One region of the Paenibacillus sp. FSL K6-0108 genome, then DNA from elsewhere that is predicted to be linked to it. Evidence: a T-box and tRNA genes for the amino acid it is inferred to sense, from the RefSeq annotation. Region 1 holds a T-box; the other holds one or more tRNA genes.
The links. A T-box is a leader RNA that pairs with one kind of tRNA and senses whether it is charged. The one in region 1 lies ahead of tyrS (tyrosine--tRNA ligase), so its partner is inferred to be a tRNA-Tyr.
Positions count from the first base shown of each region.

Region 1 (15,118 bases):
CACTCCGACAAGAAAACCGATGAACTGCAAAAATAACAAAAATCCGCCATCACTATATCCTCGCTCATAATGTGTCAACAAAACAGGTAGAAGTGCACCGAGTACTACGCTGGTTATGCCGATTAACAGATAGAAACCACAGCTTAAAGCGAAAATTCTTCTCATAAGTTGTCCTCCTAAGATGGATATAAATTTTATATTATGTAAATAATGTTTCTTTCGTATATAACTTATACCAAAATTATGCAATTGTACATGCTTTTTATTGTAAAATAATGTAAAGTTCTGACGAATGAATGATCTTTCTCACATAAAGTTCATCCTAAAACGATTTCGTGTCGAAGCTAAAAAAATAGAAACTAAAATGTTGGTTTTTAGCATGTTCAATCTGGTGTTTGTACTAAGGTATCAAACCAGAGAACCCGGATGGGTCGAAGAACGCTGCACATTTTGGAGAAATATGCAGCGTGATGCAAAATGTTCAATTGCTGGCCTGGGAAAAGGGATCGGGATGACATGGTAAAATGGAATTCATTTGCTTCATTTCATTATAAGTGAGATGATGTGGGATGAAATTCAATACATGGTCCTCACCCATTGAACGAATTGTAAGAACTGACGACATGAAATTGCCAATGAACAAGCGGCAATATTACAGATGAGAAGTGGTGGAGCATGCGAATTAACAAATACATAAGTGAAACGGGATACTGCTCCCGCAGGGAAACGAACCGATTAATTGCAGCCGGGCGAATCACGATTAATGGTAGATTGTGTGAAGAAGGAGCGGACGTGGAGCCCGAGGATATCGTGCTCATTGATGGCAAGGAAATTCCTGTTAACGATTGCGAGCCCGTATACCTTGCTCTGAATAAACCCATCGGCATTGTCTGCACTGCAGCGGAGCAGGTAGAGGGAAACATTATTCAGTATGTGAACTATCCCTCGCGTATCTTTGCGATTGGCAGGCTAGACAAGGCGTCCGAGGGTTTGATATTTCTGACGAATGACGGAGATATTGTGAACAAGATGATGCGTTCTGAGCATAACCATGATAAGGAATACGTAGTGACCGTAGACAAACCAGTGACAGACGAATTCGTACGGGCGATGTCGCAAGGGGTTGAGATTATGAATGTGGTGACGAAGCCGTGTGAGGTATATAAGCATAGTGAGAACGTATTTCGTATTATTTTGACTCAGGGGCTTAATCTGCAAATCCGCAGAATGTGCAAAGCCCTGGGGTACAGAGTGCTCAAGCTGGAGCGCATTCGAATTATGAATGTTACGCTGAGCGGACTGGAACGTGGGCAATGGAGACATCTGGAGAAGCAGGAGTTGGAGAAACTTCTATCCATGTTGAATAGAGAAAGGCATTGAGCAATGTCCTGGAGAATTGAAGAGAGGCACTAATCCCTTAGGGATCAATGCTTCTTTTTTGAGTTCTGGACGATGAGCCAAATACTATTGAAGTTCTGGGAACGTATTACGGTAGTCTTTTCTTTGTACTTTTTTCTCTGAAATGAATGATCCGATCAACGTTAACAGAGCCCCGAGCAGCGTAATCCAGGTAATCCGCTCATGCAGAATCAGTGCAGAAGCGACAACAGTAATGACAGGTACCAGGTAAATGTACACACTTGCTTTGACGGCTCCCAGCAGACTAACTGCGCGGTTCCAGGTTACAAAACATAAGGCCGAGGCACCCAGTCCAAGAAAGAGCAGGTTCATGAGATTGGCCGTGTTGGCGAAGCGCGTAAGATCAAATTGAATTTCAAACAGGAACAGGGCTGGCAGCATGAATACTAGGCCATAAAAAAACACTTTACGAGTAGCCCCGATAGTGTGATAGGAGAGTTCACCTATTTTGCGCATGAGTACAGAGTAGACCGCCCACACAGCAGGTGCCACGAAAGCGAGCAGATCCCCCAGCGGATTCAGTTGCAGAATGAAACTGCCGTTGAATCCAATAAGGATAATGCCAGTCAAGGCAATGGCGAAGCCCACGATAAACCGCTTGTGCAATCTCTCTCCATCCAGGAAGAAATGTGCAAGGACTGCGGTAAAGAAAGGGGCAATTGAAACAATAACACCTACATTGGAAGCCAGGGTGTATACCAGTGCAATATTCTCAATGAGAAAATATAACGTAACCCCGCATAACCCGGCCCCGATAAACAGCATTTCTTCTCTGAATGAGGTAATTCGCATCAAACGCGGATAAATCAGGAATAGCACCACATAGCCGATCACGAAACGGAAAAAGAGAATCTCCACCGGGGTGAAATCAATCAACAGCATCTTGGTGGATATAAATGTTGTTCCCCAGATCAGGATCGTAAGTAAGGCCAGCAGGTGTCCAGTGGAAATTTTGTTTTGACCTGTCATGACTGCTTATCCGCAGTACGTATTGAATCCACTTCATGGTTGAAGATGCGTCTATATTGCTTGGGTGTCAGGCCGATCAGTTTTTTGAAAAAGTTTGTAAAATGACTTTGGTCACTGAAACCGGTCTGCGCGGCGACCTCAATCGGGAGCTGGCCTTGTTCCAATAGCCGTTTGGCCTGATTGATGCGAAGCGTTTCCAGGTAACGGTAGGGAGATATTCCTTTTTGACGAGTGAATAAACGCAACAGATGGTATTTGCTCAGCCCTGTTAATTCGACTAAGTGGTTCAGCGTAATGCTCGCCATATAATGACTCTCTATGTACTCGCATATGCGTCTGATCTCGATGGTGACGTCCTGGGCGGAAACGGGCGGTTTGGCATCCGCATATTCTCTCAACAGCTGTTCCAGCAGAAAGAGCAGCAGTTCTTCTTTGTGAAAGTCGGCTTGCTCTTCCAAAATCATCTGATGCAGCTCATGTAATGAAGCGACATGTTCGCTTTGATAGAGAACAGGGGAAGTAAACCGTGGCAAGTAACCTTGTCCGGTAATTTCCTGTACATAATGGCGCATGATTTCAGGCTGAATGTTGATGCAGCGATAATCCAGGGTGCTGCCGTCCACCTGTTCGCAGGCATGGGGATCATGGGGGTTAAAAATAATCATGTCTCCCGTGTTCAGAATATATTCTTCGTTATTACATACGAGATGGCGCTTGCCTTTCTCAATAAATCCAATGACGTAATAGTCATGAAAATGATTGGGGAATTTCTGCATAATACCTTCGAATTGATAGGCTTCAAGTTGTAGATCGGTATCGAATACAACGGTTCTCACTTCGCGAGTCACCTGATGCACCTTCTTTCTGGTAAGTTAATTGTCATTATAATATGAAAAGAAGGGAGTTTCTTGGACGATATTGCTCGCTCTGATTTGTTCAAATATATAAAAAACCAAAATACCGACTGCCCCTTACTAAGGGGAGACGAGTATTTTGGTTTAATTTAGCATTTATGGCGGAAATGCCGAACTTCTTCTAGACGGTATACAGCTTCAGCGGAAGGCTTGTTAAAGACTGTCCAGCCGCAGAAGCAGTCAGGTTATCCTCCAGATTGAATCCGGCCACGGGTTCAATTTTGCTAAACGTTTTTAGGAAGGTGGTCAGTACAATTTTACCCTCCAGACGGGCTAGAGGAGCACCCAAACAGAAATGAGTACCAAAACCAAACGCAAGCTGTTTATTATTGTTTGTTCGATGAATATTCAAGGTGAACGGATCTTCGAACATGTTTTCATCCATATTGGCTGCACTCATCCACGCGACAATGGCGTCTCCCTTTTTTAGCTTCACCCCAAGCAGATCGTTATCCTCTTTGACCATGCGGTCCATTTTGCTGATATGAAAGCGATATCTCAGCATTTCTTCTACCGCGGCGGGGACAAGCTCGAGGTTATCCCTGAGTTCGGCATACAATTCCGGTTGGTCATACAGAAGAGCATAGAACGAGTTGGCCAACAAGTTGCTTGTTGTTTCTATACCTGCGCCCAAAATAAACATGGTGGTTCGCACAATCTCTTCATCGGTGAAGTGTTCTCCATCCACCTCAACCTGGATTAGATCTGAGATGATATCTTCTCCCAGATTGGATCTTTTGGAAACAACGAAGGGGTACAAGTACTTGAAATATTCTTCTCCGGCAATCTTTTTCATCTGGTTAATTTGATCAAAAGTAGCATCGGTAGTCGGCATAAATAAGGTATCAACCCAGTCCTTGAACAAATGGCGGTCTTTGGAAGGAATGCCGAGCAGGTCAGACATGATAATAACAGGAAACATGCTCGTATACGCTTCAACGATGTCCACTTCCGATTGGTGTTTGAATTCTCTGATCAGCTCTTCTGCGACTGCCTCAATTCTTGGTTCCCAGAGCTTGAGACTTCTGGGTGTAAATGCACTCGCCAGCAATGATCTTCGCTTGCGATGTTCCGGAGGATCTACGTTGTGGATATCCAGCTTGTCCGGAATGTGATGCTCGCTGTCCGCACCTTCTTCATTTGAATATCCCACGTTTACAATTGATCTTTTTCTCACGCTGGAGAAGTGCTCATGATCATTAAGCACAGTTTTGACAAGTTCGTACCTGAATACATGCCAGGAATCGGTCTCTTCATTGTAGATGACAGGTTCCTGATTCAGCATGCTGTGATACCAACGGTAGGGACTGAATTCTTCTTCTTTCGATTGAAAATTCGTGATTTCAGACAGAGAAATAATAGAGCTCTTCGTCATTCATTTCGCCTCCTTTGTTGGTCTCATTGACAAATATAACAAACAAGAGTACTTTAATTCAAGTAGTTTAAATCAAAACAACAAGGTGGAGTAAGAGTGAAGAATATACTGAAGCATAGCGGAGTTAAAGCAGGCATATTTATGATTGTTTTTTACCAAATTGTAATGTTGACCGTTTTCATGTCTGGGTACAGTGCAATCCCCAAAAATGTAACCAATCTTACCGTTGCCATTGTCAACGAGGACCAGCAGTCCGGTACTGAATTTGTACAAAAATTGCAAAAACAACTGCCATTTTCGGTAGTAACCAATGAATCATTGGAACAGGCGAAGATAGGGCTTGAAGACCGCGATATTCATATGATCATACGTATACCGGGTGATTTTACGGAGAAACTGTCTGAACAAGGCGGTAAAGCTCAACTGCAGTACCTGATTAATGAGTCGAACCCAACAACGATTACTAGTTCCATGAAAAATGTAGCTGCTGAAATCACTGCGCAGATGAGCGCTCAGATTCAGGCACAGAGCTTCGAAGGAGTACTGAGCAGTATGCAAGTTCCAGAGGAGCAATCGAAGCAGATTGTGGAATCCACCATGGCCAAAGTATCATCCGACATCGTTATGAGCAACCCGCAGCCAGCAGGCATGCAAAATCAGATGGCACCGATGTTTATCACCATGGCGCTCTATGTTGGAGCCATGATCTACGCGATGCAAAGCATTGGCGGAATGAAGCAGCTGCAAGGAGAGATGGGAAAATGGAGAGCATTCTTTGCAATGCGAGGTACAAACCTGCTTGTTTCCATCCTTGCTCCACTTGTAGGGATCGGCATTTATTTTATGGTGCAGGGGTATGGAGTTGAAGTGTTTTTGAAAATGTGGATGATACACAGTTTGCAGCTGTTTGTGTCGATTGAGTTCACAAGTATCTTTATCATGCTTCTTGGTCAAGGTGGAATGCTGATCAACATGATATTTGTACTAAGCCAATCCATTGCGAACGGGACGTCCATGTCACCGGAGATGATGCCAGGTTATTTCAAATTCGTGAGTCAGATCACACCAATGTTCTATTCAACACATCTGGATTATAATATTCTCTTCGGCGGAGGGAAGACGGTTCAATATGCGGTCGGATTGGCGCTTGTGGGCGTGGGGGCCTTTGTTATCAATACAGCCATTCATCATTTCAAAAAAGCGAAAGAGACCGATATGACACAGGAGCCTGTACAACAGCCCGTTATGATATAAAATAGAAGTTGTAAGGGTAGGCGATGACGAAGAAGCTGTACCCTTGGATGAGCAGAATGGGGGCAGTCACAATGTCGATTCAAATATTTATACTCGGTGCACTAAGTGAGGGGAATTGTTATCCCTATGATATTAAGAAACGAATTGGTAAACATTTGGATCAAACGGATGCCAAGATTACCGAAGGCACCATTTATTATAATTTTGAAGTGTTGCTGAAGAAGGGGCTTATCGAGAAGGTAGAAACCATCCAGAGTGACAATCGACCGGACAAAACGACTTATGGAATCACCGAAAAGGGCCGTCAGTCCCTGGAAGAGAGCATATACAAGGTGTTCCAGAAGTTTACAAACGTGCAGTCCCTATACGCTGCGTTGGTCCATTTGGATAAGGTCGATAATCAGAAGATTGCTTACTTAATTGAGGATATTATTGAGAAGATGAACAAGAGGCTGCAATATATTGATTTTCATAGACCCAAGGAGCTTGATGTTCAGGAGGATCTGAAAGATGCATTATTGTTGATGCGAGATCATGCTTACCACTCGATCCAAAGTGATATGATCTGGCTTCAGAAGCTGCTGAATCATGTTCGCAGCAGAGTATTAAAAAGCTAAATATCTTGTTAAAGAAATGAGGATGAGAAGATAATGTATGAACATTTGGTCGTATTCAAATTGAATGATACAATCACTCCGGTCAAACAGCAGGAATTGGTGGCTCAATTGCTCGCGTTACAGGAACAGATTCCTGGAATTGTGGATCTCACCGCAGGGATTAATGTAACAGAGGAAACGAATCATATTCAAGGTTTCACGCTTGGTTTGAGGGTTACGTTTGAAGATCAGGAAGCGCTGCGCGCTTATGGCCCCCATCCTGCTCATCAGGCTTTTGTAGCTTCCCTGAATGAATGGGTGGAAAATGTGATCGTGGTCGATTATCCGATCTGAGTCTGCGCATCTTATAACAAATTATGCAAAAGAAGTCGCCATGCTGGTGACTTCCAATTGATCAGGTTAGTCAGAGTTTTCTGGCTGGCCTTTTTATGTTTTTGATTTGGGAGAGAGTCTGGAGATGTGAAAGTGACTTGGAATTTTATATGTCAGATAATATAACAAATAGAGAAGGTCTGCTCATTCTTTTTGTACAAAGCGCCCAATATAATGAGTTTTCTTTATAACTTGAAACAATTGTATGTTATGAATCATGGAACTTTTCCTGAATGTTTATATAATGTGAATCAACATAACATGATTTGCAGCGGTAAAGTGATTCTAATTTACAGGGGGCATGTAGGGATGAGTGAAACTAAGAAAATGAAGGTTTTTTCACTGGGAATTCAGCACGTATTGGCGATGTATGCCGGAGCCATTTTGGTCCCTCTGCTTGTGGGAAGAGCGTTAAATCTGACTGCAGAGCAATTGGCATACCTGGTATCGATTGACCTGTTAACCTGTGGTATCGCGACATGGCTTCAAGCACGCAAAGGTAAATATTTGGGGATTGGCTTGCCAGCGGTTCTGGGAAGCTCATTTGTCGCTGTGACACCCATGATTGCGATTGGGTCACAATATGGAATCCCGGCTATTTACGGCTCCATCATCGCAGCAGGAATTTTCATCGTTATATGTGCGGTCTTCTTTAGTAAAATTGTTAAACTGTTTCCTCCCGTCGTGATCGGAACAGTCGTGACCATCATTGGTCTGGCACTGATTCCAACGGGGATCAAAAACATGGCAGGCGGAGCCAACAGCGAAAATTTCGGCAGTCTGGACAATTTGGCTCTCTCATTTGGGGTATTGCTCTTTATTCTGGTGTTGAATCGATATGCCCACGGTTTTGTCAAATCCCTCGCAGTTCTCCTCGGTATTATTGTGGGTACTCTCGCTGCGGCCCTTATGGGGAAGGTGAATTTCAGCGCTGTACAGGAAGCCTCCTGGTTCCATTTGCCCCAGCCCTTTTACTTTGGATGGCCTACTTTTGAGATCGGTCCGATTATAACCATGATTATTGTCGGCACGGTTGTTATTATCGAGTCTACAGGTGTGTTCATGGCCTTGAGCAAAATCTGTGATCAGCCGATTAACGAAAAGGATCTGGCACGAGGTTACCGCGCAGAAGGCCTTGCCTTTGTGCTTGGAGGTATCTTCAATGCTTTTCCATACAACACATTCGCCCAGAATGTCGGTTTGGTACAGCTCTCCAAAGTGAAAACGACCAATGTGGTTGTTGCAGCCGGAGGTATTCTGATTTTTCTCGGACTCATCCCCAAAGTTGCGGCATTCGCAACGATTATCCCCAGTGCTGTACTTGGAGGGGCGACGGTTGTTCTGTTTGGGATGGTGGTCTCTTCCGGAATTAAAATGCTTCAACAGGTGGATTTCAGCAAGCAAACGAATCTGTTAATTGTTGCTTGTTCGGTATCGCTCGGCCTTGGCGTTACGGCTGTACCTGATCTGTTTGCCCAGCTGCCTCAAAGTATTCGCATAATTGTTAGTGATGGTATTATCACAGGCAGTCTGTGTGCCATCCTTCTCAATATCTTCTTTAACCTCGGATTTAAAAAAGAGAGTCTGCCCGTACAGCCCGTACAGGCTCAGGAAGCACATACGTAATGATTGTTTTGTTTAACAGGCCTGTAGTCTGAATAAATGGAACAGACCCAAGATGGTATGGATTGAGGTGAAATGATTCCCCTCGCCAATAACCTCTTGGGTCTTTAAGTTGGGTTGAACTGCAGCATCTGCAGCGTACCATTTGGGTATTTTTAAATAGTATTATTGGATCGAATGGAGCGGGTGATGCTCCTAATGGCATGCACTTGTGCTGGATCGGTAATTTTTCTATATAGGGTGTATTGATTGGAGTTCTCAACCGGTTGTTGAACGATAACCTGATCTCCCTTTTTTTGTATGTTGTCCACTGAACAACCGGTAAGGCTCATAAACAAAAGCGTTATACAGCTAATTACATAGATATATTTTCTCAGTCTGATCCCCCCCTTAAACTCTAAACGGTGCCCCGTGTATGAAAGTTACAGCAGGATGAATGCAAAAGGGGTATAAATATGCTAAAGTTTCATCATGAACATTGTTACATGTTCCTTCCGTTGAATTTCCATGCGACTACATAAATGAGCATTGGTTCACAAGGCTAAAATAAAACGAAGGGATATTCTGATATCGCTTAGTTACAGAAAAGGAGTTGTGATCACATGCAACAAGATACACGAATACAAGGATGGCATTTCGACAACAGTTATGCACGATTGCCACAGACCTTTTTTACGAGTCAGGGAGCGGAGCCAGTTCAATCCCCTAAGATGATTATCTTTAATACGCTGCTTGCAGCCAGCCTTGGTCTGAATGCGGAGGCTCTTAACAGTGATGAAGGTGCAGAAGTTTTTGCAGGCAACCACATTCCGGAAGGTGCCGAGCCTCTCGCTCAGGCATATGCAGGTCATCAGTTCGGTAACTTTAACATGCTCGGTGATGGACGGGCTTTGCTGCTGGGAGAACAGATCACGCCACAAGGCGAGCGGATGGATATCCAACTGAAAGGTTCGGGGAGAACGCCCTACTCCCGTGCAGGTGATGGACGTGCTGCTGTCGGGCCCATGCTGCGTGAATACATTATCAGTGAAGCGATGCATGCACTCGGCATTCCTACAACGCGAAGTCTGGCAGTGGTTTCTACGGGAGAAAGCATTATACGAGAAACTGAACGGCCGGGTGCAATCCTGACACGAGTGGCCTCAAGCCATTTGCGTGTAGCAACCTTCCAATACGCAGCCAGTGGTGCATCAAAGGCTGATCTCCGAGCATTGGCTGATTATACAATAGAACGGCATTTTTCCGAGATTGCCTCAGCAGATAACCGTTATCTTCTTTTGCTTCAGAAAGTGATTCAAAGGCAGGCGGCTCTTATTGCGAAGTGGCAGCAGGTTGGTTTTATTCATGGCGTGATGAATACGGATAATATGGCTATTAGTGGTGAGACGATTGATTATGGGCCCTGTGCGTTTATGGATGCCTACAATCCAGCGACGGTATTTAGCTCTATTGATACACAAGGTCGGTATGCCTATGGAAATCAACCGTATATTGGCGGATGGAATCTGGCTCGGTTTGCCGAGACGCTTCTGCCTTTGCTGCATGAGGATGAAGAACAGGCCGTACAAATTGCTCAGGACGCCATCTCACAATTCTCTGAATTATATCACCACCACTGGCTCTCCGGAATGCGGAGTAAGCTGGGTTTGTTTAATGAAGAGGTTGAGGATGAAACGCTAATCAGAGATCTTCTGGAGCTGATGGAGAAGCATGGCGCGGATTATACGAATACCTTCCTAGCACTGACCTTTGACACACCGCTCAAGGGATCACCGATGGTGGATACTCCAGAGTTTGAGCAGTGGAATGAGCGTCGCCAGGCAAGATTGAGCAGACAACAGGAAGGGAAAGAAGAATCACAGCAATTGATGAAATCTAACAACCCGGCGGTGATTCCTCGTAATCATCGGGTGGAAGAAGCACTGGACCGAGCGGAAAATCACGGGGATCTTAGTGTAATGGATAAACTTCTTGATGTTCTTTCCAAACCGTTTGCACATTCTCCCGAACAGGCTGAGTACGCGGAGCTGCCCGCACAATGCAATACCTCTTATCAGACGTTCTGTGGAACCTGATATTTAAAAGGTTGTGAAGAGGCTGCCTGGGCAGCTTCTTCATTATCATTTCAAAAGGAGATTTTATGGCCAACATACGAAGCAAACCAGAGATTGCAAAAAAACTTTTACAGTTGCTTGAACGGACATCCTTCAGCAGGGAACAGATGGGGAAATATGTTAACCGCTTATTTGAAAGTTTTAAATGGGAGGGTGTTCCATATGTAGAGAGTGAAAAGGATACATATATAGTTCGTATATACGAGCGTGGCATGGTCATGCTGGAAAAAAGAATGAAGCAGACGGAAGAAGTAATCTACTGGCTGCTCGAGGATATCATTTTTACGGCGGCGCATGTGGAGTTGCTGGAACGTCACGGTGTGGATAATAAACAGACACATTTGAATTACACGAACGAAGTGACGCAAGAACTGGTGCAAAGTGTTGAGAAAGCTTTCCAACAGATCGGTGATCCCTATTTACATTGGCATCAGATGGGTAAACGGCAGGAGCTTGAGAAGATGGAACCGAGGAAGAAGAGGTGATTGTGTGAGTGAACAGGATATCAATGAAGTGTGGTATGAGTATGCTTTAACCTTTGTAGGGAAAAAGAATGAATCCGCTCAGGGGTGGGCTGCGCTAACAGCGAATGAGCAGGAAATTGCTGCTTTATGGCTTTTAGAGACGGATGTGTTTAACGGTGGTTTTGTTCAATTTTTCTGCAACTGGGGAGAAGAGGCATACCTATACGCGCTGCGGGCATTACATGTCATTGGTGCGCCTCAAGTGTTGGACATCATAAAGTCAGCATACGGCTGCATTGAGCATTTGGAAGAGGATGAAAGACTTAATGGGCTGTGGGATATTCCTAAGTTTCTAACAACAGAGGAGGAGCGCAAGCTGGATATACTGGATCAGCAATTCTGGAACAATGAAGATCAGATTGCAGAAAAGGCTTATGCATATTATCATGAAAAGTTGAACATGATGTCTTTATAAACTTTGGCACAGGACTCATCTCTTGTTCTATCTGAAGATTAAATTCTTGCCCTTGCAATGATATTAACGTTCGGCTATACTGGCTATAAATTGAATACATGAATTACGTTGATAGAGCGCAGTAGCGGCTTTGTCCCTGTTACAGAAAGTCAGGGGTTGATGGAACCTGATACATACAAGGGCTGCGAATTACACTCTGGAGTACTTGGGTAATGCCAAGCGGAATGGCAAACGTTATTTTGCCGAAAGCGGTATGGACAGCGTGTAAGCTGTTGTCTGTGCAAGTTGGGTGGTACCACGGTTATGATAATCGTCCCTATGTCTATTGAAGACAAGGCGGCGATTTTTTTGTGTCCAAAAAAAAGTCGCACCCTGCTTAGCTCTTGATGAATTCACGTAAATCATGGCCTAATACCAATGCATAGAGAAGGGGTTGTTTGTTTTGAATATTATTGATGAACTGGAATGGCGCGACGCCATTAACCAACAGACGGATGCGGAGGGTCTGCGTGAGCTGACCGAGACGACGTCGGTTTCCTTGTACTGCGGGGTTGACCCTACAGGAGACAGCATGCACATCGGACATTTGATTCCGTTCATGATGCTGAAACGTTTCCAACTCGCTGGCCACCGTCCGGTCATTCTGATTGGTGGGGCAACAGGTACTATTGGTGATCCAAGTGGTCGTCAATCGGAACGTTCTCTGCAAACATTGGAAGAGGTACAGGCGAATGTGGACGCTCTGACTGCACAAATGAAAAAGCTTTTCGTAACGGATGGCGATAATCAGGTGCGTATGGTCAACAACTACGACTGGACACACAAAATCAATGTGATTGAATTTTTGCGGGACTACGGTAAAAACTTTAACCTTAACACAATGCTGGCCAAAGATGTGGTTGCAAGCAGACTGGAAGACGGAATTTCGTTTACCGAGTTTTCCTACCAAATTCTGCAATCACTTGACTACCTGCATCTGTTCCAACATGAGGATGTACAGCTGCAAATCGGCGGTTCAGATCAATGGGGCAACATTACAAGCGGTCTGGACCTGATCCGTAAAAAAGAAGGGCCAGAAGCTAAAGCTTACGGTCTGACAATCCCGCTTATGCTCAAATCCGACGGAACGAAATTCGGTAAGTCCGCAGGCGGGTCCATCTGGCTTGATGCGAATAAGACAACTCCATTCGAATTCTACCAGTTCTGGGCGAATACGGATGACCGTGATGTAATCAAATACCTGAAATACTTCACGTTCCTAAGCAAAGAAGAGATAGAAGCTTTGGCTGTTAAGGTAGAAACGGAGCCGCACAAGCGTGAAGCACAAAAGGCACTCGCTGAAGAAATGACGAAATTCGTTCATGGCGACGATATGCTGGAGCAGGCGAAACGCATTACCGCAGCACTGTTCAGCGGAGATATTCGTTCCCTTACGGCGGACGAAATTGAGCAGGGTTTTAAAGAAATGCCGACCTTCGAAACCGATGGTGAAGCGAAAAATATTGTAGACTGGCTTGTAGATCTTGGCCTGGAGCCATCCAAACGTCAGGCACGTGAGGATGTTACCAAAGGGGCTATTTCCATGAACGGTGAGAAAGTGACGGAGCTGGAATTCACGGTTTCTGCAGAGCATGCCATCGGTGGTAAATTCATCATTATCCGCAAAGGCAAGAAAAACTACAGTCTGGTGAAATTGAAATAGCCATAGGATTGCAGTCAGAATCTGGGGAAGGTAGAGCGAAGGCATTATCTTTCCCAGTAACACAAAAGGACCGTCCCCAATCATGTCAATGACATCATGGAGACGGTCCTTTTTACATTCCATTCGCAAATGGATTATTCGTTATTCATTTATTGATTCACAATCGCTGTGATCTCTTCATCCAGATCCAGTCGAACATTCTCACGGTAAGCCCGAATATCGTATTCACTGTGCAGGTAGCGAAGGATTGCTTCAATCATGTTCGATTCGACCAGATACTGACTGCGGCCTTGAATCCAGACTTCAGCGGAATATCCCGTATCCTCTTCCCAGCTCAGTTCCACATTGACATCGGTTGGGCGAACACCCTTGCGTTCAGCCATGTGAATACATATCGCGTTGACAATTTCATCCATGCTCAGAACCATAGAGATTAGTACCGTCCGTTTCTGTTACGGTCATCATCATCACGATCATTACGGCGGTCATAACGACCATCTGCTGCTGGTTTACGACGATTCGTAATGGCTCTGAACAGGGCCATTGCGAGCATCACGATCAGCATAATTGCAGCCACGTTTACGAGCAATCCAAGAATGTTACCCAGAGCGCCCATGCCACCGAACAATCCGCCGAACATCATACCGGCAAGACCACCCAGCATCATACCTTTCATGAATCCACCGCCACCGCCGAAGAATCCGCCGCGGTTCGTTGTAGCTGCTCCATTGCTGGAGTTGTTATTCGTATTCGATTTGCTTACATTACTATTGGAATCGGATTTCTTAGGTGTGTTGGTATAGCTTTTTGTTCCCGATTTGAAACCGCCACCACGTCTGGCGTCAGCAGAATCTGGATTCGCGACTCCAACTGTTGCAAACAGCAATGTAAAGGCCATGAAAACCATCATGAGATGTTTAATTCCGAATTTTTTCTTCATTGTAAAGATCGTAACCCCCCGATTAATTTGTTTGAATACCCCAAAAATGGGCCTTACTCAGGTAATACGGTCATCTTGCAGGAACGTTTCAAATTTTTTTTAATTTTCTGAAATACTTGGACAAGGGTCCTGAATGGCCGCTTGGCCATCGAGAAGTTGGGTTACCCAGTTACACCATTCAATGCCCGTTTGTGCGTTCATCAACCCTTTTTGTACCAAAATGTAACTTCCGAATTCCCGACTGCCTACTCGCAAATTATCCTGAGGGATACGGGACTTCAAATCTTCGAAATAACGGATGCGTTCCATAAACCAGTTTTTGCGCTCATTCAGAATGCGTCTCATGCTACCATCTTCCGCAATGCCGACACATAAAATACGCAAATTGAACTCGTCACGCGTAACCGGTGCGGTAACGGGAGTGATCATCCATTCCAGCAGTTTCTCAATACCTTTCTCCGTGACTGCATACATTTTTTTGTCCGGTTTGTCAGACTGTTGCACCCAGCGGGAGGCTAAAAGCTCATCGTTTTCCATTTTGGAGAGGAGGGGATAGATCTGACTGTGTTTGGCCTGCCAATGTGGCTGGATTCTCAGCATTAGATCATAACCGGATGACTCCTCGCGGGTAAGAAGCCCGAGCAATCCGTAGGAAAGTATGTTCATGCACATGTCTCCTTAATATTAGGGCTGGGCCAGCAAAAACAACGCAAATTGTTCTCATTGACCGCTTTCATAAAAGTGTACACTGAAACTGTATGGTTTGACAACCTGACAGAACAACTGCCTCAATTTAGACAAAAAAAGAGTGCGGACCCTGAGGTCCGCACCCAAAACCATTTAGAGAGATGTCTATTGCTCATACCCATCTTTGACAAGA
Region 1 is NZ_CP150288.1:4,724,640-4,739,757, reverse strand. Features, by position in the region: gene MHB49_RS21395 (MFS transporter) at 1-165, opposite strand, end outside; gene MHB49_RS21390 (pseudouridine synthase) at 676-1,380, shown strand; gene MHB49_RS21385 (DMT family transporter) at 1,465-2,388, opposite strand; gene MHB49_RS21380 (helix-turn-helix domain-containing protein) at 2,385-3,236, opposite strand; gene MHB49_RS21375 (cytochrome P450) at 3,424-4,677, opposite strand; gene MHB49_RS21370 (YhgE/Pip domain-containing protein) at 4,774-5,931, shown strand; gene MHB49_RS21365 (PadR family transcriptional regulator) at 6,003-6,548, shown strand; gene MHB49_RS21360 (Dabb family protein) at 6,582-6,881, shown strand; gene MHB49_RS21355 (nucleobase:cation symporter-2 family protein) at 7,230-8,546, shown strand; gene MHB49_RS21350 (protein adenylyltransferase SelO) at 9,146-10,618, shown strand; gene MHB49_RS21345 (Imm63 family immunity protein) at 10,684-11,142, shown strand; gene MHB49_RS21340 (DUF4375 domain-containing protein) at 11,147-11,596, shown strand; T-box leader at 11,696-11,917, shown strand; gene tyrS (tyrosine--tRNA ligase) at 12,039-13,298, shown strand; gene MHB49_RS21330 (YxcD family protein) at 13,448-13,726, opposite strand; gene MHB49_RS21325 (hypothetical protein) at 13,732-14,238, opposite strand; gene MHB49_RS21320 (PadR family transcriptional regulator) at 14,338-14,904, opposite strand; gene MHB49_RS21315 (beta-class carbonic anhydrase) at 15,091-15,118, opposite strand, start outside.

Region 2 (15,118 bases), 1.6 Mb from region 1:
CACTTCTTCATTAGAGGTGAACGCACGCAGCGAACGCAGTACCTTAACCTTCTCATCGCGGATGTCCTCCGGGAACAAACGGCTTGGCGGCTCCATGGCAATCATCGTCAGCATCTGCAGCATATGGTTCTGTCCCATATCGCGCAATGCTCCCGAGTGATCGTAGTATCCACCACGTTCTTCCACACCAACCGTCTCTCCCAGGGTAATCTGAACGTTGGCAATATGTTTATTGTTCCAAAGCGGCTCGAAAAAGGCATTACCAAAGCGAATGACTTCGATATTCTGCACCATTTCCTTGCCCAAATAGTGGTCAATCCGATAAATCTCTTCTTCACGGAACACTTCACGGATCTGCTCATTCAGATGCTCCGCAGATTGTAGATCATATCCAAATGGTTTCTCAATCACAAGTCGATTCCACCCGCGACTCTCCAGCATCCCGCCATCCCGCAGACTATAGGAGACGCTGCCAAAGAGCTCAGGTGCCAGCGCCAGATAGAACAGGCGGTTACCTGGTGTATTAAACTTCGCTTCCAGACTCTCTGTCTGCTCACGCAATTCTTTGAAACCGTCCACGTTATTGATATCTAGTGATTTATACTCAAAATGTTCAACAAAAGCATTCCATTCATCAGGTTCCCCCGCTGGATAGCGGCAGAACTCTTTAATGGATTCATAGATGTCTTCCCGGAATTCTTCTGGTGACCTCGGACGACGCGCTACACCAATAACCGCAAAATCTTCGGCTAACTTGCCTTCGCGGTAGAGACTGTAGATCGCCGGAAACAGCTTCCGGCGGGCCAAATCACCCGTTGCTCCAAAAATGAAAAATACTGCACCTGGTGTCTGCACTTCATCTTGCATTTGTTTTTCGACCATGGGCTCCTCTTTCTTTCCGGGAAGACATCTCCACACTCTCCCCGAGCTATGTAATGGTGTTATATACGCAACATACAACCGTCAATTACCAGCAAATTTCCCTCTTGGATGTGATGCCATTTTAGCATAAAGCCCCATGGGTTGCACTAATTTTCCAAAGAAATGTTATCCCTATTTTTCAACAATTCATGGAAATTTCATCTATACAAATTCACGATCAGACTTATAAATTTGCATGAATAATGCATTAATATTCGATCGTGATCACCGGGAAACCTACTGTAACCCGATTGGTCCCCTTTTCATCGTCCTGATGGACCGCAAGCTGCATATTCAAGTGATGTTTACCGCTCTTAATGGCTAAGGGCAGAGCCGAAGCCCCATAGGATACGCTTGCAGTGCTTTTGTCCGTATAACGTTCTATCGCTTGCATGTTCATATCTCCAGACAGCTGTTCCTCGATTTGCTGCAATTGACTGCTGGCGCCACTTTCTTCAGTTGCGCCTGTGCCCTGCACTGCGAAATTCCATGCAGCCTTCATTCCCGAATCGATGAGCAACTGGGAAACTTGTTCATGTAATGTGATAAGTAAACGTTGGTCTGTATCTTCATTGCCTGATAATTGGACGATCGCGTAGTATTCCTTATTCCCCGTAACGACAACATTGACCAGAATGCCAGCGTGCTTAGCGTCAACAGCAATCTCACTGCGATACACCTCATGCCCCGTCTGAACACCGCGTTCTGGCTGTTGCAATCCCAGCCGATGAGCGAGCAGCTCTGCCTGCTCTTTTGCATCTCCACGGCCTTCCCCTTGCCATTTAATGACTAGACGCTCCACATGATCGATTGCTGTATCTGCAGTCTTCATCAATTGTTCCAACTTGCCTGCTTCGGATTCCGCCTTCTCAGCATACACATGAGTCATGCCTACAAGTATAATGATTGCCAATGCCAGTATGCCAGCTGTCATCCATCGATTTAACATTCGAACCCTCCACTCTTTCCTGCATTCTATGAATCTATCAACAGCATGCCCCCATTGCTCATTTGCTAAACTTCTTTTTGGCAAACAAAAAAAGCCCCATCCACCATCTTCATGGCTGATTGGACCTTATCGCCTCAACGTTCACACGCTTCATTTTCTATTCCGCAAGTCCATTCTTATATGCATAAATGGCTGCCTGTGTACGGTCGTCTACGCCAAGTTTTGCAAGAATGTTCGTCACGTGGAATTTGACCGTTTTGATCCCGATAATCAGATCATCTGCGATGTCCTGATTCGATTTTCCTTTGGCCAGCAAACGCAGAACATCCATTTCCCGATCGGTCAATTCCTCATGCGCAGGTGCGGCTGCCTGCGGCTGTCGGAAACGATTCATCATTTTGGACGCCACTTGAGACTCCAGAACCGATTGCCCACGAGCTGCAGCGCGGATTGCATCCGCCACCTCATTAGCTCTGGATGTTTTCAGCAGATAACTGAAGGCTCCTGCCTCAATAACCGGATACATCTTTTCATCATCCAGATAACTAGTCAGCACAATGACCTTGCATTCCGGATACATTTTGAGCAGCTGCCGGGTGGCTTCAATGCCGTCCATCCCTTCCATGACCAGGTCCATCAGAACCACATCAGGCTTATATTCCTGTGCCAACCGAATGCCTTCCTCGCCGCTGCCCGCTTCCCCGACCACTTCAATACCATCTTCCGTATCCAGCACCGCAGCGAGGCCAATGCGTACCATCTCATGATCATCCACGAGCAACACTTTGATCGACACTTCCGTCTCCGTTTCTATTCCCGTCTCCATTGACATGTTCTTCCTCGCTTTCATCGTTCATCAAAGGTATTGTAATTTCAATTCTTGTTCCTTTGCCCGGCGCCGTTACAAATTGAATGGCTCCCCCAATCTCAGTCACACGTTCACGCATATTGGCCAGACCATAGGAGGCCTGTTTCTGATCGTCAAGATCAAATCCCTGACCATCATCGCGAATTAATACCCGAATGGCATCCATTCGGCGCTGAAGCCGAATTTCCATCTTTTCTGCCTTCGCATGACGTAATGTATTGGACATCGCTTCCTGAATGATACGGAACAGATGATTCTCAATGCCTTTGATCAAATGAATGTCTTCATCCATTTCAAGCACGATATCCATAGGTACTTTTGTTTTTAACTCCATCACCAGATCACGCAGACCTTGTTCGAGATGTTTACCTTCCAGATAGACAGGTCGCAGATGCAAAAGCAGCGCGCGCATCTCGGACTGAGCTACCGACGCCATCTCTTCAATCAGGGCCACCTGCCGCTGGGCACGTGCAAAATCCTTTTCCATTCTTCGTCCAACCGCTGTTGCGGTCATAGAAATGGCGAACAGCTGCTGCGATACCGCGTCATGCAATTCCCGTGCCAGCCGCTGCCGTTCCTCCACAATGGCCGTTATTCTGGCCTGTTCAGCCAACTGCGCGTTATTCGTAGACAGTCGTTGCAGTGAGGAGACCTGATCTTCCCACTTTTTGCCGATGCGTCCAAGCTGCTCACTTAATCGGCCGACATCATCAATGCCGAGATCCGGCACAGTGCGTGAGAGTGAACCCTTTTCCCATTGCAGTAGTGTCTCTCGCAACAGTTCAAGCCTGCGTTTGACCCGATAACTCTGATAAAATCCAAAGGCCGCACCCAAACCGACCAAGAGCAATAGTAATGCAGACCCTGATTGAATCAGGTGCCTCCATCCTGTAAACGGAGCAAGATAACCATATGTATACAATACATACAAGATCACGGCGAGTACAATGAAAACAAGGAGGATCCCTTCACCCATACTTCGGGTTACCATGTCGGTATGTCGTTTTGTCTTCATCCGGGTCTCCTCCTTTTTCACCTATTTAACTTATTACGGATTACTGATGTTTAGGTCGCCAACAATATAAGAAATGACAAATTTTGCTTTATGTTCACTGGACTCATATCCAGGGGTTCTCCATACCAATTTGTTCATCATGCCACTATCCTGTTCTCCATTAACACTTATCCGTCCAAAAAGTACAGATGCCTCAATTTCGACACCATAATCCTCAGGCATCGTCAGACGAACATTTCCCATAACCCCTTGCAGAAGCACAATTGTTTGTTTATCCTCCGGAATAGAGAGTGACAGATCTGCGTTAACCTCACCCAATGCATGCCACAGGCTCATGCTGCGCAATGTCCAAGGAGCCTGATCCCAATAGTAGCGAGCCATGAAATTTTGTTTGCGCATGACATTCCTGTCTAGATGAATCTTTTTGTTTTTGGAATAAAAATAGGCCAGCGATGCCAACACAATCAGAAATACAATCATTAAATTATCAAGCAATAACAGAGCGGCACCGATGCCTAGATATCGATAACCTTTGTGTGTGTCACCTTTACGAACTTGTACCATACCTATCGTTAACAGAATCAGTGCGGCGACGGTTAGCAGGTTAATACTTCGGTTCAGTAACATCAGCATGCCGATGACAATGATGACAACAGCAAGCCATTGACCCTTCTTATTCATCTCTGCCGCACCTCCTCTGTAAGTTGATCTTCCCAATTCGTCGGAAAAGCCATATCAGGCATTGAACACCTGTATGGCTTAACCTTTGTTCTAGAAACCGTTCTTTATTCACGATTTATAGAATATCATATTGTTTGCTGAGGGAACAGTTATTCTTTTGAAGTACCGCCCGTTTCATTTTTGGCACCATTGCCGATTTTATTTTTGAGAGCTTGCAGTTGTTGATCCACTTTGAATTGCTTCTCAGTATCTACAGGATTAGTGTACGTGGATTGTGTATTACGATAAGGTGCGCGGATCACATCAGCTTCCGCTTCCATTTGCATGATTTTCTCTTCCATGCGGTGGAATCCAAGCGATGCGCCACCACTCTCGATCGAGTGCAAGCTGTTGATTTGGGACATTTGTTTTTTGGCTTTCGCCATTTGTGCACGGGATACGAGTTCATTACGTTTGTTACGCATTTTGTAGAACTCATCTTTCATGTCATGCAGCTGTTGCAGCAAATCTTTGGCTTGAGCTTCGGACTGAGCATGAAGTTCTCTGTATTCCGTAATTTTTTGATCGAAGTAGATCTTCTCTTCCAGCAATTTGCGTGCAACTTCTTCCTGTCCATTAGCCAGTGCAGCTTCTGCTTGGGATTCACGTTGTACCGATGTGCGTTCTGCCTCGTCCAGACGCTGTTTCATGCGACGCTCGTTCGCCATTTGTTTGGCGACTGTTACCTCTGCCTCATGAATTTCAGCCTCCATATCACGCAAGTACTGGTTCAACATTACAATCGGGTCTTCCACTTTATCCAACATATCATTTACCGACGCTTTCGTCATATCCTTAATCCGTTTAAATACTCCCATTTTACTTTTCTCCCTTCTCGTAACGAGATAATTTTTGGCGAAGCTCTTCAACTTCTTTTTTCAATGCTTTTTTCTCAATATCTTTCATCATGGAATCAAGTTCACTTTCTTGCTGTGACCCTGCTCCGTAAGTGTTGTTATCGTAAGAACGTGGACCAGACTGAGGTCTGCTGTTGTATCCCGGACCGGGACCGAAGTTTCCTGGGCCTTGATGATGGTTGTTCTGAAAAGGACCTCTTGGCGGCTCGTGATCAAAGTTATTGTATCCTCTACCAGCCCCAGGACCGGGTCCCGGACCATAGCCGTATGGATCATATGGTGGATATGGCTCTTTGGGTACCACCAGTGCTGCGATAAAGTAGATCAACAACGACGTGCCGCCAGTTACGAAGATACTGATGACGAAGATGATACGCAGCAAGGTTGAATCCATGCCGATCGACTCGGCTATCCCACCACATAATCCTGTCAGCATCCGGTCACGCGTTGAGCGGTATAATTTGCTCATGTGCTTACTCCTTTCGTTTACTTGTACCCTCTTCCGTGATCAGCACCATAAGTGTATGGATCAACGTGATAGGGTTCTTTGGGTACTACCAATGCAGCGATAAAGTAGATCAGCAATGAAGTACCTCCCGTAGCGAAAATACTGATGAAGAAAATGAGACGCAGCAGCGTGGAACTAAATCCGAGATTTTCAGAAATGCCGCCGATCAACCCCGTCAGCATACGATTACGCGATGAGCGGTAAAGTTTATTCATTCGTCTACTCCTTTCTGTCATTGTTAAGCTTTTGCTTCAGTCGCTCCAGTTCTTTGTCCAGCGCAGAGGATGACATGGTGCCAGACGTTCCTGCCCCATCCTGACTCATACGTCGCAAATCCCGAAGACTTTGTGCCTCATATTCGAGATCAGATACCTGATCGTCCAGCCGATTGAACATACGGGGCACATTCTGACCGTTGTAATGACCTCTCTGATTCATTCGTTGCTGTAATTGGATCGTCTGCATACGAGCATAGTAGTATTGACGTTTGCTGTATACATTTTGATACTCCACTTTCAGTTGGTCGATCTGTTCATCCAGTTCCTGTAATGCTGCATTGCTTTGTGCGTACAATTCATTGTATTGCTCCATTTTTTCCTCGTGGAGAATTTTCTCCTGTAAAGCAAGTTTGGCCAAATGCTCCTCGCCTGCTTTCAAAGCCATGGAAGCCTGTTCTTCCCGTTTGTGTACCATACCTGCTGCCTGATCCGCTTGTTGTTTCATTTGTCTGGTATGGCTTGCATATTGATGACGAAGCTTCTCGGCTTCACCGATGTCTTGGCGGGTCGAGACCAGAAACTGATCAATCAGTTTGACCGGATCCTGACTTTGCTCCAGATGTTCGTTTAGAGTAGCTACGGTAATATCCCGCATTCGACGAAATACACTCATTTTGTTCTGTCCTCCTTATCATAATCGTGAAAGTTTAGTAACGGCCACGACGACTGCGATTATTACTCAACATGGAGAATCCGAAGATGATTAACCCAATCGCGATGATCGGTCCGATCAACCAGGCCAGTTTACCTAGCAAGGAGAGGATACCGATGAAGAGAACAATCCATCCAAGCAGTACGTTTCCTCGTTTAACTCCGTAGTATCCAAGTGCAATCATCAGGATCGGAATCAGATAACCCATTAAGTGTCCCAGTAGAGGAGTTAACTTTCCGAAGAGGAGGAGAGCACCCAGCGCAATCAGTACAATCGCCCAGCCATTTCCTTTATTCCATCTCATAATTGTTGTTCACCACCCTTTCGATTCGTTAATTTTGGCTTGTGTGTATTTGTTTGTTTGTTTCTTGTTTAACCTTATGTCCTTATTCTAGGGGAAACTGCGACTTTTCAAAACAGACCGTGGACGGTTTTTCATCCTAGACTCAGGTCGGGGATCGTGTTGGACCTTTGACTGTCCCTGGATCAGACCGCTGACCACTCTACCAAATAGAAGCCTCACATATACCTAATTGCCCTTTTCCAGATCCCCTCACCCCTTATGAATATGGCGTCCATATCTCTTATCTACGTCCTCCCTTGACTGCAGTTTCCCATTTTGTCTTCCAAATAACTCCACAAAGCTGAAATACGATCTTAAATATTTCTTCACTTTACTTTGGAATTGAATCTTTATTACTTTTTTATCCAAATAAACAAAATTTAGATTGTTATATATGTAAGCGTTTACTAATATAGAAAGTGTTACTAATCCAAAGTCAGGAGTGGAACTGTGCGATCATTCAGCTATCTACATAAGATGGTAGTCTTCGGAATCTTGTTAAGTACGCTGCCCATTCTGTTGACCGGAATCGCTGCTTTTATCTATTCTTCGAAACAATCGGAACTGCACCGTATTCAAGCCAATAAACAACTGCTGATCCAAATGCAAACCAATGTGGAGCACAAACTTGCCACCGTAAGCTATATGCTCGATCAGGCCGTTCGGTCACCAGACACGCTCCGTTCGCTAACTTCATCATCATCGATCCAAGACACTGGGCCTTTGTTTGCTGAGAAGCTACAGAACGAATTTAATAATATGAGGTCATGGGAGCCTCTAATGGATATTACACTCGTAAATCAGACACAGGATTGGCTTATTAATCATGCTGGCCTGTACCTTAATACTGAATTTCCAATGGCTCTGCCCATGAAAGACTTGTTATCAAACACACTTACATCCGGCTGGCAGCTCACCCCATCCTCCATATTTAACAATGAGGAGCGTATAGTGGATTCAGGTTGCATGTATCACATTGCACTTGCGAGAACGATCCCCCATATAAATGTTTCTTCTGATGCTGCACTGATTGCAGGAATTCCCGCGTGTTCACTGCAAAAAGCAATGGAAGAGAATTCTCCGGACAAATTTGCCGCCGGGCTGATTATTCTGAATCGTGAACAACGTATTATGGTTCATCCTGATCCTTTTTATATTGGACAGCCTTTGGATGCAGCAGGAATATGGGACAGCAATTCGGGGGCCAACTTTAGTGAATTGTTATCTAAGCGTGGGTTCACCGCCTCTTCAGGTCAACGTGAGGTACGTATTGCAGACACTGACTACTCGCTGTCCTATACGCATTCTGCTCTAAAAGGGTGGACATATATTCTCGTTTCGCCTAGGAACATTCTAACCCACGAGTATGTTCAGATTGGGTTGCACACCATGTATATCAGTACCGCTATGCTACTGCTTTCTCTATTACTCTCATGGATTGGATCGAGGCGAATGCACATCCCCATCCGCAAACTTCTTATACAGCTCGGTCACAAGCCATTGTCCAAAGGTCATTCCAAAACCCATTCTATACTTCATATGGATGAATTCGAGCAAATCAGAACCGGCATTTCTCAGCTAACTGCTTCACAATCCCAACTTGAAAGCAAATTAAATCAATATAACTTGCAGCTCCGTACTCATTTTTTAATCAACCTGCTTCTTGGCAAAAATCCACCCTCTACTCTTCATGACAACCTCAGAGAGAATGGTTATGATTCACAGCTTCAAGAGTGGCAACAAATAGCCGTCATTGCAGTCCAGGCTGATCTCGTAAATCACACCAAATATCATGCCAAAGATCGTGATCTACTGCTGTTTGCCATTCAAAATATACTGGAGGAGAGTGTTTACGCAGAACAACAGCTGCTTCCTGTGGTCTATGAACATACTGTCGTTACGATCATCGGTTCTCCTGAGCAAGACGGGGTTCGTTTTTCAAAACATCTGTCCACATTAACGGAACAACTTCAATATCAAATCAGAGAGATCCTTAGTCTGCAGGTTAGCATTGGTTTTAGTCAGCCTTGCGCCTCCCTGTTTCAGATCCCGCAAGCTTATACGGAGGCCCTTGAAGCGCTCAAACATCGAATGAAGCTGGGAGCAGGCATCATCTTTCAATTTGAAGCAGTCGATAATCGCACATCCTATTGGGCGCTATCTTATCCCGAATCACTGGAATATACGCTCTTACAGGCTATCCAAAATGCAGATGAGGCTCATGCCTCCTCTCTTCTCCACCAGTTGCTTGAAGTACTGTTTGGCATGGAATGCACACCAGAAGAATATCAGGTAGCACTTACCCGATTATTAACACATATTTTGCAGATGATGCAGGAATCCGGTATACGGCTGGGACAGATCTCCAAAGGCCATGGATCTATTTTCAATGAACTTCATGCTTTACAGTACGCAGCTGAGGTTGAGCAGTGGTTTAACGAACATATCATCATACCGATCATTCTTATTCTGAAGGAACGACAGTACGCTCAATATCAGCACATTTCCGAGAAAATGATTGCCATCATCCAGCAAGAATACGATAAAGATCTGACGTTGGAGGAGTGCGCATCCAGACTCCACTACAATGCAAATTACCTGAGTAGTGTGTTTCGCAAAGAAACAGGCTGTGCATTCAGTGAGTATCTGACAAAGTACCGCTTCAGTATAGCTAAAAAGTGGCTGGACGAGAGCGAGCTAACGGTCAAGGACATCGCTGCGCGGCTGCGCTATAATAACCCCCAGAACTTTATCCGCTCTTTTCGAAAATGGGAAGGGATCACTCCTGGACAATACCGAGAACGTAGGCAGAAGGCTGAATTGTCCATGAAGCAGTAGGGAGATCTTAAGAGGATTGAAGTACGACAGCTTTGTCCGTTTCTCTTTTGCAGAAGAACTACCCCTTTACACTTAACCAAAGAAGTTGTTCTAAATATGACGATACAAAAAGGGAGTCAATACAGCGACTCCCTTGTAACTACGTATTACTTGAAATAAATATAATTTTCTAATATTGGTCACATTATTTACTGCGCTTTGGTACGTACCCCTTTCATATTCGGTTGCTCCAATTGAATCAGAATTTTACCGAACTTCCCGCCGCGTGAAAATGCAACCTCACCCTCCTTATACGTGTCTCTGATGTAGTGCTCAGCCAGGGCAAGGGAACCTTCATCCGTTGGCAATTCATGCGTGCCAAGCCATTCCTGAAGTTTGTCTACGACTTCTTCCACTGACATCTTAAAATAACTTGTTTCTTTAGTGATCAAAGTAGTGTAGGAATAGTCTTTCAGGTATAGTAGCTGTTGTATATAACCCATGTCACCATAATTGTTTGGAGGGTAGACACCCAGTACCTTTTTAAGCTCATCTAATAGTGTATCTTCTTTTGGCCCGGCCATCGTGCTGATATAAACATACTTCCGTGCAGTGCTTATTGCTTGTTCAATCGTTTCCCAATCCGACATTGCCGGGCACATGGATGCAAATGCGAAGTCATATCTCTTTTCCCAGCCCTTTTCCTTAATCGATATTTCCTCGAACCGTTCTGACACAATATCTATACTGGAATGCAAGGACGGAGGAATCGTTTCTTTCATTAATGAATTGAACAGTTCTGATGGCTCTACAGCTGTAACAGTCGCTCCTTTGGTGGCAAAAGGGATAGTAAAAATTCCAGACGCTGCTCCAATGTCCAATATGGATAAACCGTTTAAATCCACTCCCTGATTTTCGATCCAGCCTATGATGCGTTCAGATCGCTGCCTTCCCTCTTCAGTAAACGACTGCTGATGATATTTTGTAGCCCATTGTTCAAATGCTTCTGTCGCGTAGAATGCAGCGTTTTTCATATTGGATGTAGAACCTATAGATTGATTTCTCCAAGCTTCTTCCCATACAGATAGATTGAATAAAAGTTCAGATTGCTTAGATACCTGTTTTTCCTTGGACACGATGACTCACTCCATTTCTTTGTATGAAAATATAAAAAGTTAAACGGGACTATTATTTTTATGAAAGCATCTTCTATATGAATTTAAAAGAGCTATAATATCCGCAATTAAAGGAATTAGCATTAAGGACTTTACATGTCTACAATATACCCATTAAAGATGTACGTCAATACATATAAATAAATAATTTAATTTCCTTCTACCAATCATACTCCGTATAGTATCTGTCAAAATAAAAAAGCTCATTAGATTATGCATCTAATGAGCTTTACTTACTTGAATACCGGCGAGAGGACTCGAACCTCCACGGTTTCCCACTCGATTTTGAGTCGAGCGCGTCTGCCATTCCGCCACGCCGGCATATGAAGTTTTGAAAAATTACTGGAGGCGCCACCCAGATTCGAACTGGGGATAAAGCTTTTGCAGAGCTGTGCCTTACCACTTGGCTATGGCGCCATATTTTGGAGCGGACGACGGGAATCGAACCCGCGACCCTCGCCTTGGCAAGGCGATGCTCTACCGCTGAGCCACGTCCGCATAATGGCTGGGGATATAGGATTTGAACCTATGCATGACGGAGTCAAAGTCCGTTGCCTTACCGCTTGGCTAATCCCCAAAAAAAATAAAGGGGCGATCGAGGGGAATTGAACCCCCGAATGCCGGATCCACAAACCGGTGCGTTAACCACTTCGCCACGATCGCCATAATACAATATGTCTTGAAAGTTAATTGGCAGGGGCAGCAGGAATTGAACCCACACCAACGGTTTTGGAGACCGTTGTTCTACCTTTAAACTATGCCCCTAAAAACTGGTGGAGGATGATGGATTCGAACCACCGAACCCGTACGGGAGCAGATTTACAGTCTGATGCGTTTGGCCACTTCGCTAATCCTCCATAAGTGGTGCCGGCGAGAGGACTTGAACCCCCAACCTACTGATTACAAGTCAGTTGCTCTACCAGTTGAGCTACACCGGCGTATTAAGTTTTCGTAAATGGTGGCTCGGGACGGAATCGAACCGCCGACACGAGGATTTTCAGTCCTCTGCTCTACCGACTGAGCTACCGAGCCACAATAAAGTTTAATCCTGAAACGTTACACTTTATCTAGGGCGTTCGGTGCCATATAGCAGATTTAGTGAACAGCTTCCTCATGTAAAGATTAAAATGGCGGAACCGACGGGATTCGAACCCGCGATCTCCTGCGTGACAGGCAGGCATGTTAGGCCAACTACACCACGGTTCCAGATCACTTTCTTGAAAGAAAGGTTAATTGCGGGGGCAGGATTTGAACCTGCGGCCTTCGGGTTATGAGCCCGACGAGCTACCGGGCTGCTCCACCCCGCGTCGTTATAAAAGTTATATGGTGGAGGCTGAGGGGATCGAACCCCCGACCCTCTGCTTGTAAGGCAGATGCTCTCCCAGCTGAGCTAAGCCTCCGAACAACACATTTATGATCTTATCATAAAACTGCTGTGAAAATCAACTTCTTTTTTTTGAAGTTAAATTATGACCCGTAGGGGATTCGAACCCCTGTTACCTCCGTGAAAGGGAGGTGTCTTAACCCCTTGACCAACGGGCCTTACTAATGGCGGAGAGAGAGGGATTCGAACCCTCGAGACGCTTGTGGCGCCTACACGATTTCCAATCGTGCTCCTTCGGCCAACTCGGACACCTCTCCATATGGCTCCCCGAACAGGGCTCGAACCTGTGACAACTCGATTAACAGTCGAGTGCTCTACCAACTGAGCTATCAGGGAATATTCTTCAGAGATTATTCTCTGAAAACTAGATCCGAAACGAAATGTGCGACTTACAACTTGCATATTTGGATAAGCCCTCGACCGATTAGTACTGGTCAGCTCCATGCATTGCTGCACTTCCACCCCCAGCCTATCTACCTCGTCGTCTTCAAGGGGTCTTACATACTGGGAAATCTCATCTTGAGGGGGGCTTCACGCTTAGATGCTTTCAGCGCTTATCCCGTCCGTACATAGCTACCCAGCGGTGCTCCTGGCGGAACAACTGGTACACCAGCGGTACGTCCATCCCGGTCCTCTCGTACTAAGGACAGCTCCTCTCAAATTTCCTACGCCCACGACAGATAGGGACCGAACTGTCTCACGACGTTCTGAACCCAGCTCGCGTACCGCTTTAATGGGCGAACAGCCCAACCCTTGGGACCTACTTCAGCCCCAGGATGCGATGAGCCGACATCGAGGTGCCAAACCTCCCCGTCGATGTGGACTCTTGGGGGAGATAAGCCTGTTATCCCCAGGGTAGCTTTTATCCGTTGAGCGATGGCCCTTCCATGCGGTACCACCGGATCACTAAGCCCGACTTTCGTCCCTGCTCGACTTGTAGGTCTCGCAGTCAAGCTCCCTTATGCCTTTGCACTCTTCGAATGATTTCCAACCATTCTGAGGGAACCTTTGGGCGCCTCCGTTACTCTTTAGGAGGCGACCGCCCCAGTCAAACTGCCCACCTGACACTGTCCCCGCACCGGATTACGGTACCAGGTTAGAACCTAGATACGATCAGGGTGGTATCCCAACGGTGCCTCCACCGAAGCTGGCGCTCCGGCTTCAAAGGCTCCCACCTATCCTGTACAGATCGTACCCAAATTCAATATCAAGCTGCAGTAAAGCTCCATGGGGTCTTTCCGTCTTGTCGCGGGTAACCTGCATCTTCACAGGTATTAAAATTTCACCGGATCTCTCGTTGAGACAGCGCCCAAGTCGTTACGCCATTCGTGCGGGTCAGAATTTACCTGACAAGGAATTTCGCTACCTTAGGACCGTTATAGTTACGGCCGCCGTTTACTGGGGCTTCGGTTCACAGCTTCGGGATTACTCCCTAACCGCTCCCCTTAACCTTCCAGCACCGGGCAGGCGTCAGCCCGTATACTTCGCCTTACGGCTTCGCACAGACCTGTGTTTTTGCTAAACAGTCGCTTGGGCCTTTTCACTGCGGCCCCCTCGTGCTATTCACACTACCGGGGCACCCCTTCTCCCGAAGTTACGGGGTCATTTTGCCGAGTTCCTTAACGAGAGTTCTTCCGCGCGCCTTAGAATTCTCTTCTCGCCTACCTGTGTCGGTTTGCGGTACGGGCACCATCACCTGGCTAGAGGCTTTTCTTGGCAGTGTGAGATCATGACCTTCGCTACTATAATTTTCGCTCCCCATTACAGCCCAGCCTTAACGATGTGCGGATTTGCCTACACATCAGCCTCACTGCTTAGACGGACATCCATCAGTCCGCGTCACTACCCTGCTGCGTCCCCCCATTGCTCATAACGGCTTACGGTGGTACAGGAATTTCGACCTGTTGTCCTTCGACTACGCCTTTCGGCCTCGCCTTAGGTCCCGACTTACCCTGAGCGGACGAGCCTTCCTCAGGAACCCTTAGGCTTTCGGCGGATCAGATTCTCACTGATCTTTTCGTTACTCATACCGGCATTCTCACTTGTATAATGTCCAGCGCTCCTTACGGTACACCTTCAACCCTTATACAACGCTCCCCTACCCCTGATGCAAAGCATCAAGCCATAGCTTCGGTGGTGTGTTTAGCCCCGTTACATTTTCGGCGCAGAGTCACTCGACCAGTGAGCTATTACGCACTCTTTCAATGGTGGCTGCTTCTAAGCCAACATCCTGGTTGTCTGTGCAACTCCACATCCTTTCCCACTTAACACACACTTGGGGACCTTAGCTGATGGTCTGGGCTGTTTCCCTTTTGACAATGGATCTTAGCACTCACTGTCTGACTCCCGGAAGTAAGTCTATGGCATTCGGAGTTTGACTGAGCTTGGTAACCCTTGCGGGCCCCGCACCCAATCAGTGCTCTACCTCCACGACTCTGTTTTCCGAGGCTAGCCCTAAAGCTATTTCGGGGAGAACCAGCTATCTCCGAGTTCGATTGGAATTTCTCCGCTACCCCCACCTCATCCCCGCACTTTTCAACGTGCGTGGGTTCGGGCCTCCAGTGCGTGTTACCGCACCTTCACCCTGGACAGGGGTAGATCACCCGGTTTCGGGTCTACGTCCACGTACTC
Region 2 is NZ_CP150288.1:6,360,070-6,375,187, forward strand. Features, by position in the region: gene zwf (glucose-6-phosphate dehydrogenase) at 1-882, opposite strand, end outside; gene MHB49_RS28915 (YwmB family TATA-box binding protein) at 1,130-1,870, opposite strand; gene MHB49_RS28920 (response regulator transcription factor) at 2,028-2,696, opposite strand; gene MHB49_RS28925 (sensor histidine kinase) at 2,638-3,753, opposite strand; gene liaF (cell wall-active antibiotics response protein LiaF) at 3,787-4,434, opposite strand; gene MHB49_RS28935 (PspA/IM30 family protein) at 4,584-5,291, opposite strand; gene MHB49_RS28940 (PspC domain-containing protein) at 5,293-5,799, opposite strand; gene MHB49_RS28945 (PspC domain-containing protein) at 5,817-6,053, opposite strand; gene MHB49_RS28950 (PspA/IM30 family protein) at 6,058-6,729, opposite strand; gene MHB49_RS28955 (LiaF transmembrane domain-containing protein) at 6,764-7,072, opposite strand; gene MHB49_RS28960 (helix-turn-helix domain-containing protein) at 7,562-9,949, shown strand; gene MHB49_RS28965 (class I SAM-dependent methyltransferase) at 10,138-11,064, opposite strand; tRNA gene MHB49_RS28970 (tRNA-Leu) at 11,346-11,424, opposite strand; tRNA gene MHB49_RS28975 (tRNA-Cys) at 11,447-11,520, opposite strand; tRNA gene MHB49_RS28980 (tRNA-Gly) at 11,527-11,601, opposite strand; tRNA gene MHB49_RS28985 (tRNA-Gln) at 11,606-11,680, opposite strand; tRNA gene MHB49_RS28990 (tRNA-His) at 11,694-11,766, opposite strand; tRNA gene MHB49_RS28995 (tRNA-Trp) at 11,795-11,868, opposite strand; tRNA gene MHB49_RS29000 (tRNA-Tyr) at 11,875-11,960, opposite strand; tRNA gene MHB49_RS29005 (tRNA-Thr) at 11,966-12,041, opposite strand; tRNA gene MHB49_RS29010 (tRNA-Phe) at 12,060-12,135, opposite strand; tRNA gene MHB49_RS29015 (tRNA-Asp) at 12,232-12,309, opposite strand; tRNA gene MHB49_RS29020 (tRNA-Met) at 12,337-12,410, opposite strand; tRNA gene MHB49_RS29025 (tRNA-Val) at 12,428-12,503, opposite strand; tRNA gene MHB49_RS29030 (tRNA-Glu) at 12,574-12,645, opposite strand; tRNA gene MHB49_RS29035 (tRNA-Ser) at 12,653-12,744, opposite strand; tRNA gene MHB49_RS29040 (tRNA-Asn) at 12,748-12,823, opposite strand; rRNA gene MHB49_RS29045 (23S ribosomal RNA) at 12,892-15,118, opposite strand, start outside.
Region 2: it encodes a tRNA-Tyr, which carries the amino acid that the T-box ahead of tyrS (tyrosine--tRNA ligase) is inferred to sense. The anticodon was not compared.